Linked DNA regions of Alkalilimnicola ehrlichii MLHE-1. The protein of the gene in region 2 interacts with the protein of the main gene of each other region in a pairwise test. Links are inferred from orthologs where the notes say so. Each region holds a gene or a part of one and is shown on either strand. Other genes may lie near its edges.

The links. Proteins that work in one complex are often made in the same cells at the same time.
Region 1: the proteins of ssb (region 2) and recO interact in binary tests that used the Escherichia coli proteins (3 or more experiments, as listed by UniProt). The link is inferred for Alkalilimnicola ehrlichii MLHE-1 from one-to-one orthologs.
Region 3: the proteins of ssb (region 2) and MLG_RS12615 interact in binary tests that used the Escherichia coli proteins (3 or more experiments, as listed by UniProt). The link is inferred for Alkalilimnicola ehrlichii MLHE-1 from one-to-one orthologs.

The regions. Positions count from the first base shown.
Region 1 is NC_008340.1:1,545,477-1,549,485, forward strand. Bases 1,153-4,009 are described here. They hold recO (DNA repair protein RecO), read left to right. Parts: upstream 1,153-2,137; coding sequence 2,138-2,881; downstream 2,882-4,009. Other genes in these bases: rnc (ribonuclease III), read left to right, coding at 1,153-1,196; era (GTPase Era), read left to right, coding at 1,186-2,133; pdxJ (pyridoxine 5'-phosphate synthase), read left to right, coding at 2,871-3,656; acpS (holo-ACP synthase), read left to right, coding at 3,653-4,009. In the rest of the region: lepB (signal peptidase I), read left to right, coding at 1-89; MLG_RS06870 (DUF4845 domain-containing protein), read left to right, coding at 130-510; more of rnc, read left to right, coding at 510-1,152. UniProt on the Escherichia coli protein: Involved in DNA repair and RecF pathway recombination.
Region 2 is NC_008340.1:3,111,927-3,119,823, forward strand. Bases 2,747-5,725 are described here. They hold ssb (single-stranded DNA-binding protein), read right to left. Parts: upstream 4,479-5,725; coding sequence 4,014-4,478; downstream 2,747-4,013. Other genes in these bases: MLG_RS13880 (efflux RND transporter permease subunit), read right to left, coding at 2,747-2,892; MLG_RS13885 (helix-turn-helix transcriptional regulator), read left to right, coding at 3,094-3,996; MLG_RS13895 (MFS transporter), read right to left, coding at 4,649-5,725. Outside these bases: MLG_RS13875 (outer membrane lipoprotein-sorting protein), read right to left, coding at 1-286; more of MLG_RS13880, read right to left, coding at 310-2,746; more of MLG_RS13895, read right to left, coding at 5,726-5,869; excinuclease ABC subunit UvrA, read left to right, coding at 5,985-7,897. UniProt on the Escherichia coli protein: Plays an important role in DNA replication, recombination and repair. Binds to ssDNA and to an array of partner proteins to recruit them to their sites of action during DNA metabolism. Acts as a sliding platform that migrates on DNA via reptation.
Region 3 is NC_008340.1:2,835,236-2,839,365, forward strand. Bases 1-2,978 are described here. They hold MLG_RS12615 (primosomal protein N'), read right to left. Parts: upstream 2,609-2,978; coding sequence 392-2,608; downstream 1-391. Other genes in these bases: MLG_RS12610 (hypothetical protein), read right to left, coding at 9-236; MLG_RS12620 (DNA-J related domain-containing protein), read left to right, coding at 2,640-2,978. Also shown: more of MLG_RS12620, read left to right, coding at 2,979-3,293; MLG_RS12625 (OmpP1/FadL family transporter), read left to right, coding at 3,514-4,130.

The DNA of each region.
Region 1 (4,009 bases), 1.6 Mb from region 2 along the record:
TGGTGGGGCGGGCCTTCCTTATCTGGATGAGCTGGGATGTGCATAATAACCGGGTTGATTGGGGCCGGATTGGCGAGCGCATCCAATAAGCGCCCGGTGCGCCTGCATCCATCACCAGGGAGCGCAAGTATGACGAGCAGTCTCCGTCGGCAAGAGGGCATGGGGTTCCTCGGCATCATCGCCGTGCTGGCCGTGGTCGGTTTCATTGGCCTGCTGGGGGTGCGAATGGTGCCCATCTACCTGGAGGCGAATACCGTGCGCGGCATCGTCCAGGGTATGCAGGACGACCCGGCCATGCGGGGGGCCTCCCACCGGGAGATCCGCCAGCGCCTGGCGCGCCAGTTCCAAGTCAACAACGTGAGCGGGCCGGACCTGGATGAAGACCTGGTCTTCGAGCGGATGGCCGGGGGTACCTCGGTACAGCTCCGTTACGAGGTGCGCTTCCCGGTCATTGCCAACCTCGACGGGGTTGCGGCTTTCGAGACCTCGGCCGTGGTGCCCGGAGACTGATGCCAACGCCCAAGGACGCCCTGCAGGACCGGTTGGGGTACCGCTTTCGCCGGCCGGAGTTGTTGGACGAGGCGCTCACCCACCGCAGTGTCACCGGCCCCGACAACGAACGGCTGGAGTTCCTCGGCGACGGCATCCTCAACTTTGTCATCGCCGATGAGCTGTACCACCGTCGCCCCGACGCCACCGAGGGGGTGTTGAGCCGGCTGCGTGCCACCCTGGTCAACGGCCGGACCCTGGCGGAGATCGGCAAGGGCTTGGACGTGGGCACGGCCCTGCGCCTGGGCGGCGGCGAGATGAAGAGCGGAGGGCAACGCCGGAAGTCCATCCTGGCGGATGCGGTGGAGGCGCTGTTCGGGGCCATCTACCTGGACGGGGGTTTCGACCCGAGCCGGGAGACCATTCTGCGGCTCTACCGGGACCGCCTGGCATCCCTGCCCACGGAGGCGGAACTCAAGGACCCCAAGACCCGTCTGCAGGAGCATCTGCAGGCGGGGCGCCGGCCCCTCCCGCGCTATGAGGTGCTGGAGGTCAGTGGCCAATCCCATGATCAGACCTTCCGCGTGGCCTGCCGACTGCAGGACGCGGCGGTCACCGCCGAAGGCGAGGCCGGCAGCCGGCGCAAGGCGGAACAACAGGCCGCGGAGCAGATGCTGAAGCGGTTGGAGGACAAGCATGAGCGATGAACCCAGGCCTGCCGAGGGGCAGCCGGCCGGGCTGAGCGACGAACTGCCCTTGATCCGGTGCGGGCACGTGGCCCTGGTTGGGCGGCCCAACGTGGGCAAATCCACCCTGCTCAATCAGCTACTGGGCCAGAAGATTAGCATCGTCACCCGGAAACCGCAGACCACCCGGCAGCGTATTCTCGGTGTCTGTCACCGGGACGGCGCGCAGATTGTCTACGTGGACACGCCGGGGCTGCACCAGCGCCGCGACAAGGCCCTCAACCGCTATCTCAACCGGACGGCCGCCAATGCCCTGGCCGATGTCGACTTGGTGGTCTTCCTGGTGGACCGGTTGCACTTCAAGCCCGAGGATGAGGCGGTCCTGGAGCGGCTGAAGCGAAGGGATGTGCCGGTGATCCTGGCCATCAACAAGGTCGACCGACTACGCGACAAGGCCCAATTGCTGCCACATATTCAGTGGTTGAGTGAGCAGCACCCGTTCGTGGAGGTGGTACCGCTGTCCGCGCTCAAGGGCGAGAACCTGGCGCCTCTGGAGGAGGCGATCCTACGCCAGCTGCCGGAGTCGCCGCCCCTGTTCCCGGAGGACTACATCACCGATCGCGGGCCGCGTTTTCGCATCGCCGAGTTGATCCGCGAGCAGCTCATGCGCCACCTGGGCGAAGAGCTGCCCTATGCCACCGCCGTGGAGGTCGAGGCCATGGACCAGGAGGGGCAACTGACCCGCATCAGCGCGCTGATCTGGGTGGAACGTCCGGGGCAGAAGGCCATTGTCATCGGCGACGGCGGCCAACGGCTGAAGGTGATCGGTTCGCGGGCGCGCCAAGAGATTCAGCAGCTTCTGGGCGGCCGGGTCTTCCTGCAATTGTGGGTCAAGGTGCGCGAGGGCTGGTCGGACGACGAACGGGCCCTGCAGAGCCTCGGTTACGAGGGCGACTGAGCCCATGAGCGGGGACCGGGTGCTGGTTCAGCCGGCGTGGGTGCTGCACCGCCGGCCCTGGAGCGAGAGCAGCCTGATCGTGGAGCTGTTCAGCCGCGACTTCGGCCGGATCGGTGCGGTGGCGCGGGGCGGGCGCAACAGCCGGCGCTGGCGCGGCTTGCTGGAGCCCTTCAGCCCCGTACTGGCCAGTTGGCAGGGCCGCGGTGAACTCCGCAGTCTGGTGGCCGCGGAACCCGACGGGGCACGCCCGGCGCTCGCCGGGGCGGCCCTGGCCAGCGGCTTTTACCTCAATGAGCTGCTGCTGCGCCTGCTGCGCCGGGACGATCCCCACCCCGAACTCCACCCCCTTTACGGCGACACCCTCAACCGTCTTCCCGACGAGGCGGCCTTGCGGGGCTTCGAGTGCCGGCTGTTGGAGGCGCTGGGCTACGGCCTGCTCTTGCTGGAGGACATGGGGGGTGAGCCGGTGCACGGCGAGGCCCACTACCGGTATCATCTCGAGCATGGCCCGGAGCGTCTGGCCGCGGTGCCGGAGGCGGGGGAGGGCCTACTGGTTCGCGGGCGGACCCTGCTGGCGCTGGCGGGCCGGGAGGCACTGGCCGGCCCATCGCTGCCCGAGGCGCGCCGCCTGATGCGTGCGGCGCTGTCCCTCTACCTGGGCGATCGGCCCCTGCAGAGCCGTGCCCTGTACCGCCAGTTGGCCCGCACCCCCCGCGCCGCGACCCCGGCCTCACCCAATGATCACTGACCAGGAGGACATAGCCATCGTGCCCCAGGACGATCCCGCGGACCGCCCCCTGTTATTGGGGGTCAACATCGACCACGTGGCCACGCTGCGCCAGGCCCGCGGCACCGCCTATCCCGACCCGGTGCAGGCGGCCTTCGCGGCGGAGCAGGCCGGCGCCGATCTGATCACGGTCCATCTGCGCGAGGACCGGCGCCACATTCAGGACCGGGATGTGGCGCTGCTGGCGCAGACCGTCCAGACGCGGATGAACCTGGAGATGGCGGTCACCGACGAGATGCTGCGCATCGCCACCGAACTGCGGCCCTCGGACTGCTGCCTGGTGCCGGAGCGGCGGGAGGAGCTCACCACCGAGGGTGGCCTGGACGTCCAGGCCCAACCGGACCGGATCGCCGAGGCCTGCGCCCGGCTGGGTGAGGCGGGGATACGGGTGTCGCTGTTTATCGACCCCGACCCCGAGCAGGTGGAGGCGGCTGCCCGGGTCGGTGCGCCGGTGGTGGAGCTGCACACCGGCGCCTGGGCCGAGGCGGGCAACCCGCGGGATGCCCGGGTGGAACTGGAGCGGCTGCGCACCGCAGTGGGTCACGGGCTCCAGTGCGGCCTGCAGGTGAATGGCGGGCACGGACTGCACTATCACAATGTGCAGCCGGTGGCGGCCATCACCGGCGTGCGGGAGCTCAACATCGGCCACGCCATCATCGCCCGTGCGGTCTTCTCCGGTCTGCCCGATGCGGTGCGGGAGATGAAACGCCTGATGCGGGAGGCCCGTCAGCTATGATCGTGGGACTGGGCACCGATCTGGTGGAGATCGCCCGGATGGAGCGCCTGCTGGCCCGCCACGGCGACCGGGCGCTGACGCGCCTGCTCCATGTCCAAGAGCGGGCCGAGTGCCCGCGCGCGCCCGATCGGGCGGCCCGCTTCCTCGCCCGCCGCTTTGCGGCCAAGGAGGCCGCGGCCAAGGCCCTGGGTACCGGTATCGCGAACGGCATTCGCTTTGCCGACCTGCAGGTCAGCCACGACGACCGGGGCCGCCCGCTGCTTAACCTGCACGGCGAGGCTCGCCAGCACGCCCAGGCGCTGGGCGCGACCGGCCATCACCTGAGTATCAGCGACGAACAAACCCATGCCCTG
Region 2 (7,897 bases):
CACCCCCCGCCTCCACGTCGCGGCGCAGGATGGTGAACTGGCGGGTCTGCTCCCGGCCCCGGCCATCGACAATGAGCATGCGGGCCTCGGTACGGCCGTCATTGCCGGCGTAGTAAGAGGCGTTGTTGGCCCGCTCCACGATCTCGGCGGCGGTGGGCGGCTCGTCGGCGTGGCCGGCGAGCGGCAGCGCAAAGAGGGCCAGGGCCAGCGCGGCGGCGCGCAGCCGTCCCACCACCGGGGCCAACCGGGGCCGGCGCAGGCAGTGAACAGGAACAATGTGGCTCATAACGGGACCTCCCATAGCGAGTGTCAGGCCCCCCGCCCCGTGGCGCGCGGAAAGAGCACGGGGTGGGCGTAGGCGATCAGGGCCGGTAGGGCGAACAGGGTGACCACCGCAGAGGCGGCCATGATGCTGGCCAGGAAGATACCCACCGTGACGTAGGGCATCAGCGGCGCGGCCAGCAACGGCAGGAAGCCGACGGCGATGACCACGGCGTTGCGGGTGATGGCGCAGGCGGGCTCCTGGAAGACCCGGTCCAACGCCAGGCGCCAATCGCCCACCTCGTCCAGGGCCATGCGGCAGCGCTGGATGAAGTGGATGGCGAAGTCCACCGACAACCCGATGGACAGCGAGGACAGCACCGCCACGGGCATGTCGTAATCCTTGCCGACCAACCCCATGACGCCGTAGATGGCGGCGATGGTGACCGTGAGCGGCAGCATCGCCAGCGCCCCCACGGTGATGGAGCGGAACAGGCCGATCATCATCAGGAGCACGACGACGAAGGCGGAGAGCAGGGCGAGGAGCATGCCGGCCACCATCTCCCCCTGCCAGACCAGGTTGATATAGGTGGCGCCGGCCCAGTCCCACTCCACCCCCTCGGGCGGCGGATTGTCCGCGATAAAGGCATCCACGGCCTCCAGCACCCGCCCCATGTCCTGGTTGTCGCCGCTGGGGAGCTGCAGCCAGATATTGGCCTCGGTGAAATCCGGGGTCACGAAACGCCAAAGATCGTGCGGGCGGTGCGAGCTCTGGAAGCTCAGCAGCGCCTGCGAGACGCCACCGGCGCTCGCCGGCAGCCGGTAGTCCTCCGGCTCACCGCTGACCAGCTCACGGTTGATGGTCTTCACCAGGTCCGCCAACGAACCGGCCTTGCCGATGTGGCCGCCGGCCTCCAGGTGGGCCTGCAACGCCGCCATCCAGGCCAGATGCCCGGGCTTCTGGAAGGCGCGGCTGTCCGTTCGGGCCGCCTCCACGAGGTCGAGCAGCCGCTCCCAATGGACCGCCTCGTCCAGGTCCACCGTGAACAGCAGGTCGTCGATCTCCACCGCCAGGCGCTCCAACCGGTCCCCCAGCGGGGCCTCGCCCCGGTGGGCCGCCCACAGCGCCTGCCAGCGGTCGCTGATGCCGAAGCCCTCGGCCTCCGCCTCATCGACAATCGCCTCAGCGCGGGTGCGCAGCTCGCTCTCCAGTGCGTCCTGGCCGGTCTGGCGAAGGCGCAGGTAGGCCTCGTAGGTGCCGGAGAAACGCTCGTTGAGCACGCTATCGGCGATCCGGATGTCGTGGCTGGACTTGAACCAGCGGGTGGGGTTGTCATTGATCTGGATCTGAGAGATGCCGTAGACGGCCACCACCACCAGCACCGCCAAGCCCCCGAGGACGAATCCACGGTGGCGGACGGCCTGGCGACCACCGGCCTGCAGCACGTGGCACAGCCTGGCGGTGCTGCCCGCCTCGCCATCCTGGGCCGTGCGCGTGGACATCCTGTCCAGGGCACGGCGCGGCAGCGCGGCGGTGTAGGCCGGGATGAAGGTCAGGGTCAAGACCAGCGCCACCAGCACCCCGAAGGAGATGAAACCGCCGAATACCTGCACCGGCGGGATGGGGGTGAACAGCAGCGAGGCGAAGCCGACGCCGGTGGTCAGGGCGGTGAACAGCACGGGCTTGAACAGCCGGTCCATGACCCCGCGCATCACCGCCCGCGGGTCGTCACCGGGCCGGTAGCGGTCGGCGAAGTTGGAGAGCACGTGGACCGAGGCGACCACCGCAATCGGCATCAGGAAGATCGGGATCATGGAGCTCATGATGTGCACGGTGAAGCCCGTGCCGATCAGCAGCCCCATGGTGGAGATCACCGTGGCCATGGCCAGCAGCATGGGGGCCACCACCATGGGCACGCTGCGGAAGAAGTAGAGCATCACCAGGAAGATGATCAGCCCCGCCAGCGGCGCGGAAATGGCCATCTGCTGGAACATCTCCACACCGAAGGTATCCTGCGCCACCGGCTGCCCGGTGATATGGAAGGCGTCATCCACCCCCAGCCCGTCGATCACGGCGCGGATCTCCTGAGCGATCCGGTGGCTCTGGTCCTTGCTTTCCACCGGCACGAAGATCGCCGCCGCCGTGCCGTCTTCCGAGGCGAGCGTGCCCTGATACATGGGCAACCGGGCCACTGCGGTGCGGATGCGCTCCGCCTCTGCCGGGGTGGCCGGCGGCGCGGGGATCAGCCAATCGTAGTCGATGGTGCCGGGAGCGGCCTGCTCCACATTGTCCACCGCCGCCATGGAGAGCAGATCACGGCTCACCACCCCGTCGATCTGCTCGATGGCGCGGGTCAGGTGGTAGTGGGCGGCCAGCGACTCGGGGTTGAAGACGCCGTCGGCGTGGACGTCGTTCACCTGGCCGACGACGATCATGTCGTGGAGGTTGAACTGGGTCTGGACCTGATTGTGGAGCACCCGGTCCGGCTGGTCCGCCGGCAGCATGTTCTCGGGATCGGTGTCGATCTGGATGCGCGGAATCATTGCACCCAGGACCACCACCATCAGCACCATGGCGGCGAAGATCCACCGGCGGTGGTCCATACACCAGTCCGTCAGCCGTGCACCCATTCAGATCCTCCCATTGCTTTCGCTTGCCGACGGCCCAAAGCGGGCGCGAGTGACATCCGCACAGGCAGAGTCCTGCCAGGCGCCCGGAATTTATATCACGTTTCTCTAATATATAATAGGGATCGCCCCCCTGCCACACCGACAACGCCGCCTCAGCACGCTATCATCGGGCCTGTCCACGCCGGCATAGTGACGACCGACATGACCTCCAACGGCCTGCCTACCCACCCGCGCTATCTGACCACCGATGAGGTGGCGGCGTACCTCCGCCTCAAACCGCGCAAGGTTTACGACCTGGTCCGCCAGGGGCTCATCCCCAGCACCAAGGTGACCGGGAAACTGCTGTTCCCGCGCGAGGTCATCGACCTGTGGATCATGAACCACCTGGAAGGGGATCAACGCAGCACCCGGCCGGCGCCACCGGTGCTGGCCGGCAGCCAGGATCCGCTGCTGGATTGGGCCCTGCGCGAGTCCCGCACCGGCCTGGCCACCCTCTGCCGGGGCAGCGCCGATGGGGTACGGCGCCTGTTAGAAGGCGAAGCGATGGCGGCCGGCATGCACATCCTCGATCCGGAGAGCGGCGACTACAATGTACCGGCCCGCCTGGGCCTGGGCGGTATGCGCGATCTGGTGATCATTCGCTGGGCACGCCGCCGTCAGGGGTTACTGCTGGCCCCGGGTAACCCCAAGGGTATCCATGCGCTCGCCGATCTGATCCGGCCGGGGCTGCGCATCGCCCACCGGCAATCGGAGGCCGGCGCCGATACCCTATTCCGGTGGCTGCTGGACCAGGCCGGTATCGACCGCGCCCGGCTGAATCTCACCCAGCACCCGGCCCTGTCCGAGGATGATCTGGCGCTGTCGGTGCGCCAGGGGGAGGCCGACACCGGCGTGGCGGTGGAGGCCGCGGCCCGACGGCACGGCCTGGATTTCCTCCCGCTGCACTGGGAGTGCTTCGACCTGGCCATGCGCCGACGCAGCTACTTTGAACCGCCGGTTCAGGCATTGGTGCGCTTCGCGGGCGACCCGCGGCTGCAGGCCCATGCAGACGAGATGCAGGGCTACGACCTGAGCGACCTCGGCCGTGTCGTTTTCAATGCCTGAACCGCGCGACCGGGTGGCTAGAAAGGAATATCGTCCTCAAAGGCGCCCGCATCGTCACCCATGTTGTCCTGCCGGCCGCCCCGGTCATCCGCCGGCCGCCCGCGGGACTGCCCGCCGCCGGAGCCACCCATGTCACCCGCGCCGCCCCGGCTGTCCAGCATCTGCATATCGTTGGCGACAATCTCTGTGGTGTAGCGGTCCTGGCCGTCCTGGCCCTGCCACTTGCGGGTCTGCAGCCGGCCCTCGATGTAGACCTTCGAGCCCTTGCGCAGGTACTCACCGGCGATTTCGGCGAGCTTGCCGAAGAAGACGATGCGGTGCCACTCGGTGCGCTCCTGTTGCTCACCCGACTGCTTGTCGCGCCAGGTGTCGGTGGTGGCCAGGCGGACATTGGTGACCGCACTGCCGTTGGCGGTGTAGCGCACCTCCGGGTCCACGCCCAGGTTGCCGATAAGGATGACTTTATTGACGCCTCGTGCCATGACTGCTTACTCCTGAAGATGATGACCGGCGGGGTGCCGGGTGGTTAACGTCCCTGTTGAGCCCTTCTCAGCGGCCCACTGCCTGGTCCGCGGGTACCCCGGCGGGTGTGATCGGCCCCGGACTGGCCTGACAATCTACCGTTTTTCCCCCGACCATTAAACCCGCCCGCTCAGCCGGAACCCTCTGAAGCGCGGGGCGTGCCCACCGGCAACGGCGCCCGCTGGCCCCGCGCCAGCAAGGCCCAGAGCGACACCATGGCAGCACACCCCAGCATCACCCCCACCGGCCCGAAGGCCCCGGCCAGGATCCCGCCGAACAGGCCGCCGGCAAAGGCCCCCAGAAACTGGGCCGAGGCATACACCCCCATGGCCGCGCCGCGGGCCTCGCCGGGCGCGAAGCGGGACACCAGCGAAGGCATCGCGGCCTCCAGTAGATTGAAGCTGACGAAGTAAAGCCATAAGGCCACCAACCAGACCGCGACCGGCGCGGCCATCAGCAGCCCCAGGCCCATCAGCCCCAGGGCCATGGCGGTAACCGCCAGCGGGATCAGCCGGTGCATGGCGCCGCGGCGCTCGGCGATGATGAGCAGCGGCAGCATGCCCGCCACCGAGGTGATCAGCAGCGGCACCCAGACCCGCCAGTGCTGGGCCGCCTCCAGTCCGAAGCGGGCCTGGATGAGCAATGGCAGGGCCACAAAGATGCCGGTGAGCGCCGCGTGCAGCACGAAGATGCCCACGTTCAGGCGCATCAGGTCCGGGTCGGTGAGGCTGCGCCGCAGGCTGCCGGAGACCGCCGACTGGGCGGGTCGCGCCGGGCGGGGCATGCGGGCGACAATCACCAGCCCCACCAGCGAGGCCCCCGCGGTGAGCCAGAACAACCCCTGCAGCCCGCCTAGGGCGGTGAGCGGGGGCGCCACCATCAGCGCCAGCAGGAAGGCCAGCCCCACGCTCATGCCGATGGCGGCAAAGGCGCGCGCCCGGTGGGTCTCGCGGGTGACATCGGCGGCCAGTGCCATCACCGCCGCGGCGATGGCCCCGCCCCCCTGCAGGGCCCGCCCCAGGATCACCCCCCAGATGCCATCCGCCGTGGCCGCCACCACGCTACCGATGGCGAATACCACCAGTCCGGCCGCAATCACCGGTTTCCGGCCCCAGCGGTCGGAGGCCATGCCCATGGGGATCTGGAGACAGGCCTGGGTGAGCCCGTAGACACCCAGAGCCAGGCCGATCAACAGCGGGGTCGCCCCCTCCAGGCCGGGGGCATAAAGGGCGAAGACCGGCAGGATCAGGAACAGGCCGAACATGCGCAGGCCAAAGACCCCGGCCAGACCCATGGCGGCACGGCGTTCGGCGGCGTTGAGCGGCGTCTTGGCGGCGGTCCGGGCAGACACAGTGGAGCGTTCCGTTGGCGGTGGACAGGCGCGATATACTAGCAGGTTCGTTGCAAATCCCCAGCAGCGACCCCGGACACTCCCTCATCCCGCAAGGAGGAGCCCCAGCGCAGGCATGGACCATATCCGCATCGAAGGCGCCCGCACCCACAACCTGCAGGATGTGCACCTGTCGCTGCCGCGCGAGCGGCTGGTGGTGATCACCGGCCTGTCCGGCTCCGGCAAGTCCTCGCTGGCCTTCGACACGCTTTATGCCGAGGGCCAGCGTCGCTACGTAGAGTCGCTCTCCGCCTACGCCCGGCAGTTCCTCTCGATGATGGAAAAGCCGGACGTGGACCACATCGAGGGCCTGTCGCCGGCCATCTCCATCGAGCAGAAATCCACCTCCCACAACCCCCGCTCCACGGTGGGCACCGTCACCGAGATCCACGACTACCTGCGCCTGCTCTACGCCCGCGCTGGCCGCCCCCACTGCCCCGAGCACGACATCGAGCTGAATGCCCAGACGGTCTCGCAGATCGTCGACCGGATCCTGGCCCTGCCCGAGGGCGAGAAGATCATGCTCCTGGCGCCGGTGGTGGACGGACGCAAGGGCGAACACCGGGAGGTGATCGACACCCTGCGCACCCAGGGCTATGTGCGCGCCCGGGTGGACGGCGAGGTCCACGACATCGACAGTGTGCCGGCCCTGGACCCCAAACGGCGCCACACCATCGAGGCGGTGGTGGACCGCTTCCGGGTGCGGCCGGACCTCGCCACCCGGCTGGCCGACTCGGTGGAGACGGCGCTGGCGCTGTCGGACGGTCTGGTCCGGGCCGCCTGGATGGACGACCCGGCGCGGGCGCCGCTGGTCTTCTCCTCGCGCTACGCCTGCCCCGAGTGCGGCTACGCCATCAGCGAGTTGGAGCCGCGCATCTTCTCCTTCAACAACCCGCGCGGGGCCTGCCCCGACTGCGACGGCCTGGGCGTGCGGACCTTCTTCGACCCGGCGCGGGTGGTGGTGCACCCGGAATTGCCCCTAACCGCCGGCGCGGTGCGCGGCTGGGACCGGCGCAACGCCTGGTACCACGCCATGATCCAGTCACTGGCGAAGCACCACGACTTCGACCCGGAGACCCCCTGGCAGGACCTGCCCGAGGGCATCCGCGATACCGTGCTGTTCGGCTCCGGGGACGAGGAGATCGACTTCCGCTACCCCGGCCCGCGGGGCGAAACCCGTCGCCGCCACGCCTTCGAGGGCATCATCCCCAACATGGCCCGGCGCTACCGGGAGACGGACTCGGCGGCGGTGCGCGAGGAGCTGGCCCGTTACCAGGCGGTGCAGACCTGCCCGAGCTGCGACGGCACCCGGCTCAACCAGGCCGCCCGTCACGTCTTCGTCGGCCCGCTCACCCTGCCGGAGGTGGCACGCATGCCGGTAGGCCGCACCCTGGGTCATTTCGAGGCGCTGAAGCTGGAGGGGGCGCGCGGCGAGATCGCCGGACGCATCCTGCGGGAGATCACCACCCGGCTCAGCTTTCTGGTCAACGTGGGACTGGATTACCTGAGCCTGGATCGGGCCGCCGACACCCTGTCCGGCGGCGAGGCGCAGCGCATCCGCCTGGCCAGTCAGATCGGCGCCGGCCTCACCGGGGTGATGTACGTGCTGGACGAGCCCTCCATCGGCCTGCACCAGCGCGACAACCAGCGGCTGCTCAACACCCTGATGCGGCTGCGCGACCTGGGCAACACGGTGATTGTGGTCGAGCACGACGAGGACGCCATCCGCGCCGCCGACCACGTGGTGGACATGGGCCCGGGGGCCGGGGTGCACGGCGGTTGGGTGGTCGCGCAGGGCACCCCGACCGAGATCGCAGCGCACCCCGACTCGCTCACCGGCGACTACCTGGCCGGCCGGCGCGAGATCCCGGTGCCCGCCGAACGCCGGCCGGTGCAGCCCGACCGGGTCGCCTGGCTGCGCGGCGCCACCGGGCACAACCTCAAGAACGTGGACGCGGGCATCCCCGCCGGGCTGTTCGTGGCCATCAC
Region 3 (4,130 bases), 280 kb from region 2 along the record:
GACCGGGCTCAAGGGGTTTCATCCAGGATCGTGAACGCCGCCAGCACCGTCCCCAGCAAAATCGCCGGGATGGCGGTAACCGGCGCCAGGATCATCAGCAGACCGGCCCCGATCCACAGGTCCCGGACCCGGCGCTGCTTGCGCCGGTAGTGGCGGGTGGTCCGGCGCCAACTGGGGTGGCGGGCCCGGTCCTCTTCGGAAAGCCCCGGCGGCGGGCGAACGATGCGGTACCACATGACGGGCTCCTCGCGGCCGGTGGGGCACCCGCTACGGCCGGACAACGGGCCATGGCCCGCCTGCCCGCCCACCGGGTGCCACGCTGCCCAATGGTCCCCCCAGGATAGGCCATGGCGGGCCGCCCCGCTGCCGGCACCGGCGGCGCTACCCGTTTTCAGAACATGTCCTGGGGGTCCACGTCCAGTGACCAGCGCGCCTGCCGGGCGGCGGGCAGTTCGCTCAACCCGGGGACCCAGCGCTCCAGCAGCCGATGCAGGGCCGCACGGCGCCCGGCTTGCAGCAGCAGTTGGGCCCGGTAGCGGCCAGCCCGCCGCTCCATGGGGGCGGGAACCGGACCCAGCACCATCACCCCACCCGCCTCCGACCCGGTCAGCGCGCGCGCCCGCTCAGCGGCGGCCTGCAGGAAGCCGCGCGCCTGTCCCGCCTGCACTGCCTCGGCCCGTAACAGCGCCATGGCGGCGAAGGGCGGCAGCCCCGCGGCGCGCCGCTCCTCCAAGTGGGCGCGGGCGAAGGCGTCATAGCCCTGCCCCAGCAGGGTGTGCAGCAGCGGGTGCTCCGGGTGGTGGGTCTGGATCAGCACCTCACCGGGGCGCTCGGCCCGCCCGGCACGCCCGGCCACCTGGATAAGCAACTGGGCCATGCGCTCCAGGGCACGGAAGTCCGCGCCGTACAGACCATGGTCCGCGTCCAGCACCCCCACCAGGGTCACATCGGGGAAGTGGTGGCCCTTGGCCAGCATCTGGGTGCCAAGCAGGATGCGGGGGCCGGGCCGGCCGGCCTCCGCCAGCAGGGCATCCAGGGCGCCCCGCCGGCGGGTGCTGTCCCGATCGATGCGCAGCACCGGCACCTGCGGATAGAGCTCTGCCAGGGCCCGCTCCACCCGCTCGGTGCCCTGACCCACCGCCCGCAGGTCGACGCTGCCGCAGTCGGGACAGGCCCGCGGCACCGGTCGCTCGTCGCCACAATGATGACAGCGCAATCGGCCGGCCCGGCGGTGCCAGGTGTAACGGGCGTCACAGCGGCGGCACTCGGCCACCCAACCACACTCATGACAGAGCAGCGTGGGGGCGAAGCCCCGGCGGTTGAGAAAGAGCAGCACCTGGCCGTCGGCGGCCAGATGAGTGGCCATGGCCTCCTGCAGCGCCGGGGACAGGCCCTCGCGCAACGGCCGACCGCGCACGTCCAATACCCGGAAGGAGGGCATCGCCGCACCGCCGGCGCGGTGCCTGAGGTGCAGGTGGGCGTAGCGCCCGGACAGGGCGTTCTGAAGGCTCTCCAGGGAGGGGGTGGCGGTGCCCAGCAGCACCGGCACCCCCAGCCGCCGGGCCCGCATCACCGCCAGGTCGCGGGCGGAGTAGCGAAAGCCGTCCTGCTGCTTGAACGAGGTGTCGTGCTCCTCGTCCACCAGGATCAGCCCCGGCTCGGGCAGCGGGGCGAAGACCGCCGACCGGGTGCCGATCACCACCCGGGCGCGCCCCTCGCGGGCCGCCAGCCAGGCGTCCAGGCGCTCGCGGTCGTTCAGCCCGGAGTGAAACACCGCCATGGGCACCGCCAGACGGCGGCGGAAGCGGTGCAGCAACTGCGGGGTCAGGCCGATCTCCGGCACCAGCAGCAGCACCTGCCGGCCGGCGGCCAGGGCCTGTTCGGTGGCCCGCAGGTAGACCTCGGTCTTGCCGCTGCCGGTCACCCCCTCCAGCAGGATAGGCTGAAAACCATCCCCCGCCGCCTGCAGCCGGTCCAGCACCGCCTGCTGCTCCGGCAGCGGCTCGGGGCGCGGCTCGCAGCCCTCCCCCTCCAGCAGTTCCGGGTTGGCCCGCTGTTCGCTCACCGCCAGGCCGCGATCGGCCAGGGCCCGGGCCGCCCGCCGCGCCTGGCCCGGGATCTCCGCCAGTTCGGCGGCATCCAACCCCCGCTCGCCCGCGGCCTGCAACCGGGCCAGCAGTTGTGCCTGGCGCACGGCGCGCTTCAGTTCCGAGGGGTCGGTCTCACGCCCCTGCGCGGTGATGAACCAATGCTCCCGGGCGCGCCATTCGGCCGGTTCGCCCTGGCGCAGCAGGGTGGGCAGGGCGGCATCCAGCACCTCACCCAGGGGGTGGTGGTAGTAGCCGGCGGCCCACTCCAGCAGCGAAAGCAGCGGTTCGTCCAGCAGCGGGGCCGGGTCCAGCCAAGCCTGGGCCCGGCGCAGCTTGTGACGAGGCACCCCGGTGTGGTCCCCGGTGCCCACCACCACCCCCACCCGCCGGCCGCGCCCGAAGGGTACCCGCACCCGGCAGCCACGACCGGCGCCGGCCGGTGCCGGGCCGGGCGGTGGCAGGTAGTCATAACAGGTGTAGAGCGGCACGGGCAGCGCCACGCGCAGGATGCGAGCCATCGGTCCTCCATGAGTGCGGCCAGCGGCGGGATTGGGCTGGGCCGCCGGCGCCCCCTATCCTATACTGCCGGCCATGCATGTGCCGCCGGAACAGGACCTGGAACCGCTGCTGCCGCAGATCCTCACCGTGTTGCGGGCAAACCCGGACGGGCTTAGCGAATTCGAGCTGGTCCGCGCCCTGGACGAGGCGGCCGTGGGCCCCTTCCGGCGCGAGGCCCTGCGCGATACGGCCGAACTCTTCCGCAGCCACTTCCTGCTCTTCCACTGCCTCTACCGCCTGCGCCAGCGACTGCGCGAGCGGGGCGAGGACCTGCTCATCCACTGCACCCGCATTGCGCTGGCCCCGGGGCCGTCGCCGGCGGCGTCCACCAACGCGCCCGCCACCCCGTTGAGCGTCGCCGACCCGCTGGCGGCCTACTACTTGGACCTGAAGCACCTGGCCGCCGCCGACCTGGCCAGCGTGGAGGCCATGCTCGCCGACGGCTGGCGCCGGATCCGCCGGGGCGGCCATCGCGAGCAGGCATTGGCTGAACTGGAACTCCGTGAACCGGTGAGCGACAAGCAGATCCGGCGCCAGTACCGGCGCCTGGTCATGCGCCACCATCCTGACCGCGGTGGCGACACGACCCGCATGCAGCAGGTGGTCAGGGCCATGGAGACCCTGGGCCTGGCCCGCAATCGCTGACACCCCCCGGGCGGCCCCGACCGCCAACCCATGTATTCAATATTTATTATTTTACCGGTGGGCACTATGTACCACCGCCCCCTCCCTGCGTCCCGATAGCCTTTCAACCGTGCGCCGTTGCCCCCCACACCAGGGCGAGAGCGCATCAAAGGATGGAGGAGCACCGGGCCGCTGACACGCCCCGCGATGCTCCGCTACAGCGGTACAAGGGGAGTCCATAATGAAACGTCTTACCGCAACCACTGTTCGCGGCCTGATCACCGGCGCGGGTCTTGGGGGCCTGCTGATCCCGGGGCTGGCCCTCGCCACCAACGGCTACCAGCTCACCGGCCTGGGCAGCCACGAAAAGTCGCTCGGCGGGGCGGTCACCGCCGCACCGCGCAGCGCGATGACGGCCATCAGCAACCCGGCCGGTATCGGCCGCATCGGGTCCCGCGTCGACTTCTCCATGGAGGTCTTCAGCCCCGAGCGGAGCACCGACTTCCGGGCCCTCGGGGGCGAGAAGGTCACCAGCGACACCGACACCTATATCATTCCGAGCCTGGGCTGGGCGGCCCCCATCACCGAAGACCGCCGCCTGTGGTTCGGCGGGGGCTTCTTCGGCACCTCCGGGCTCGGTGTCGATTACGCGGTGACAGACGTCATGCCCAACGGGCAGCTCATGAACGGCCACACCCAGTGGGACGGCTACAGCTCGATCTTCTTCGCCCAGATGACGCCGGTGCTTTCACTGCGGGTGAACGACCGCCTCACCGTTGGCGCCGGCCCGGTGCTCGCGCGCCAGCAGGTGGCCCTGAAACAGCGCTTCCACGACATGCCGGTCGGGCCGGGCATGGT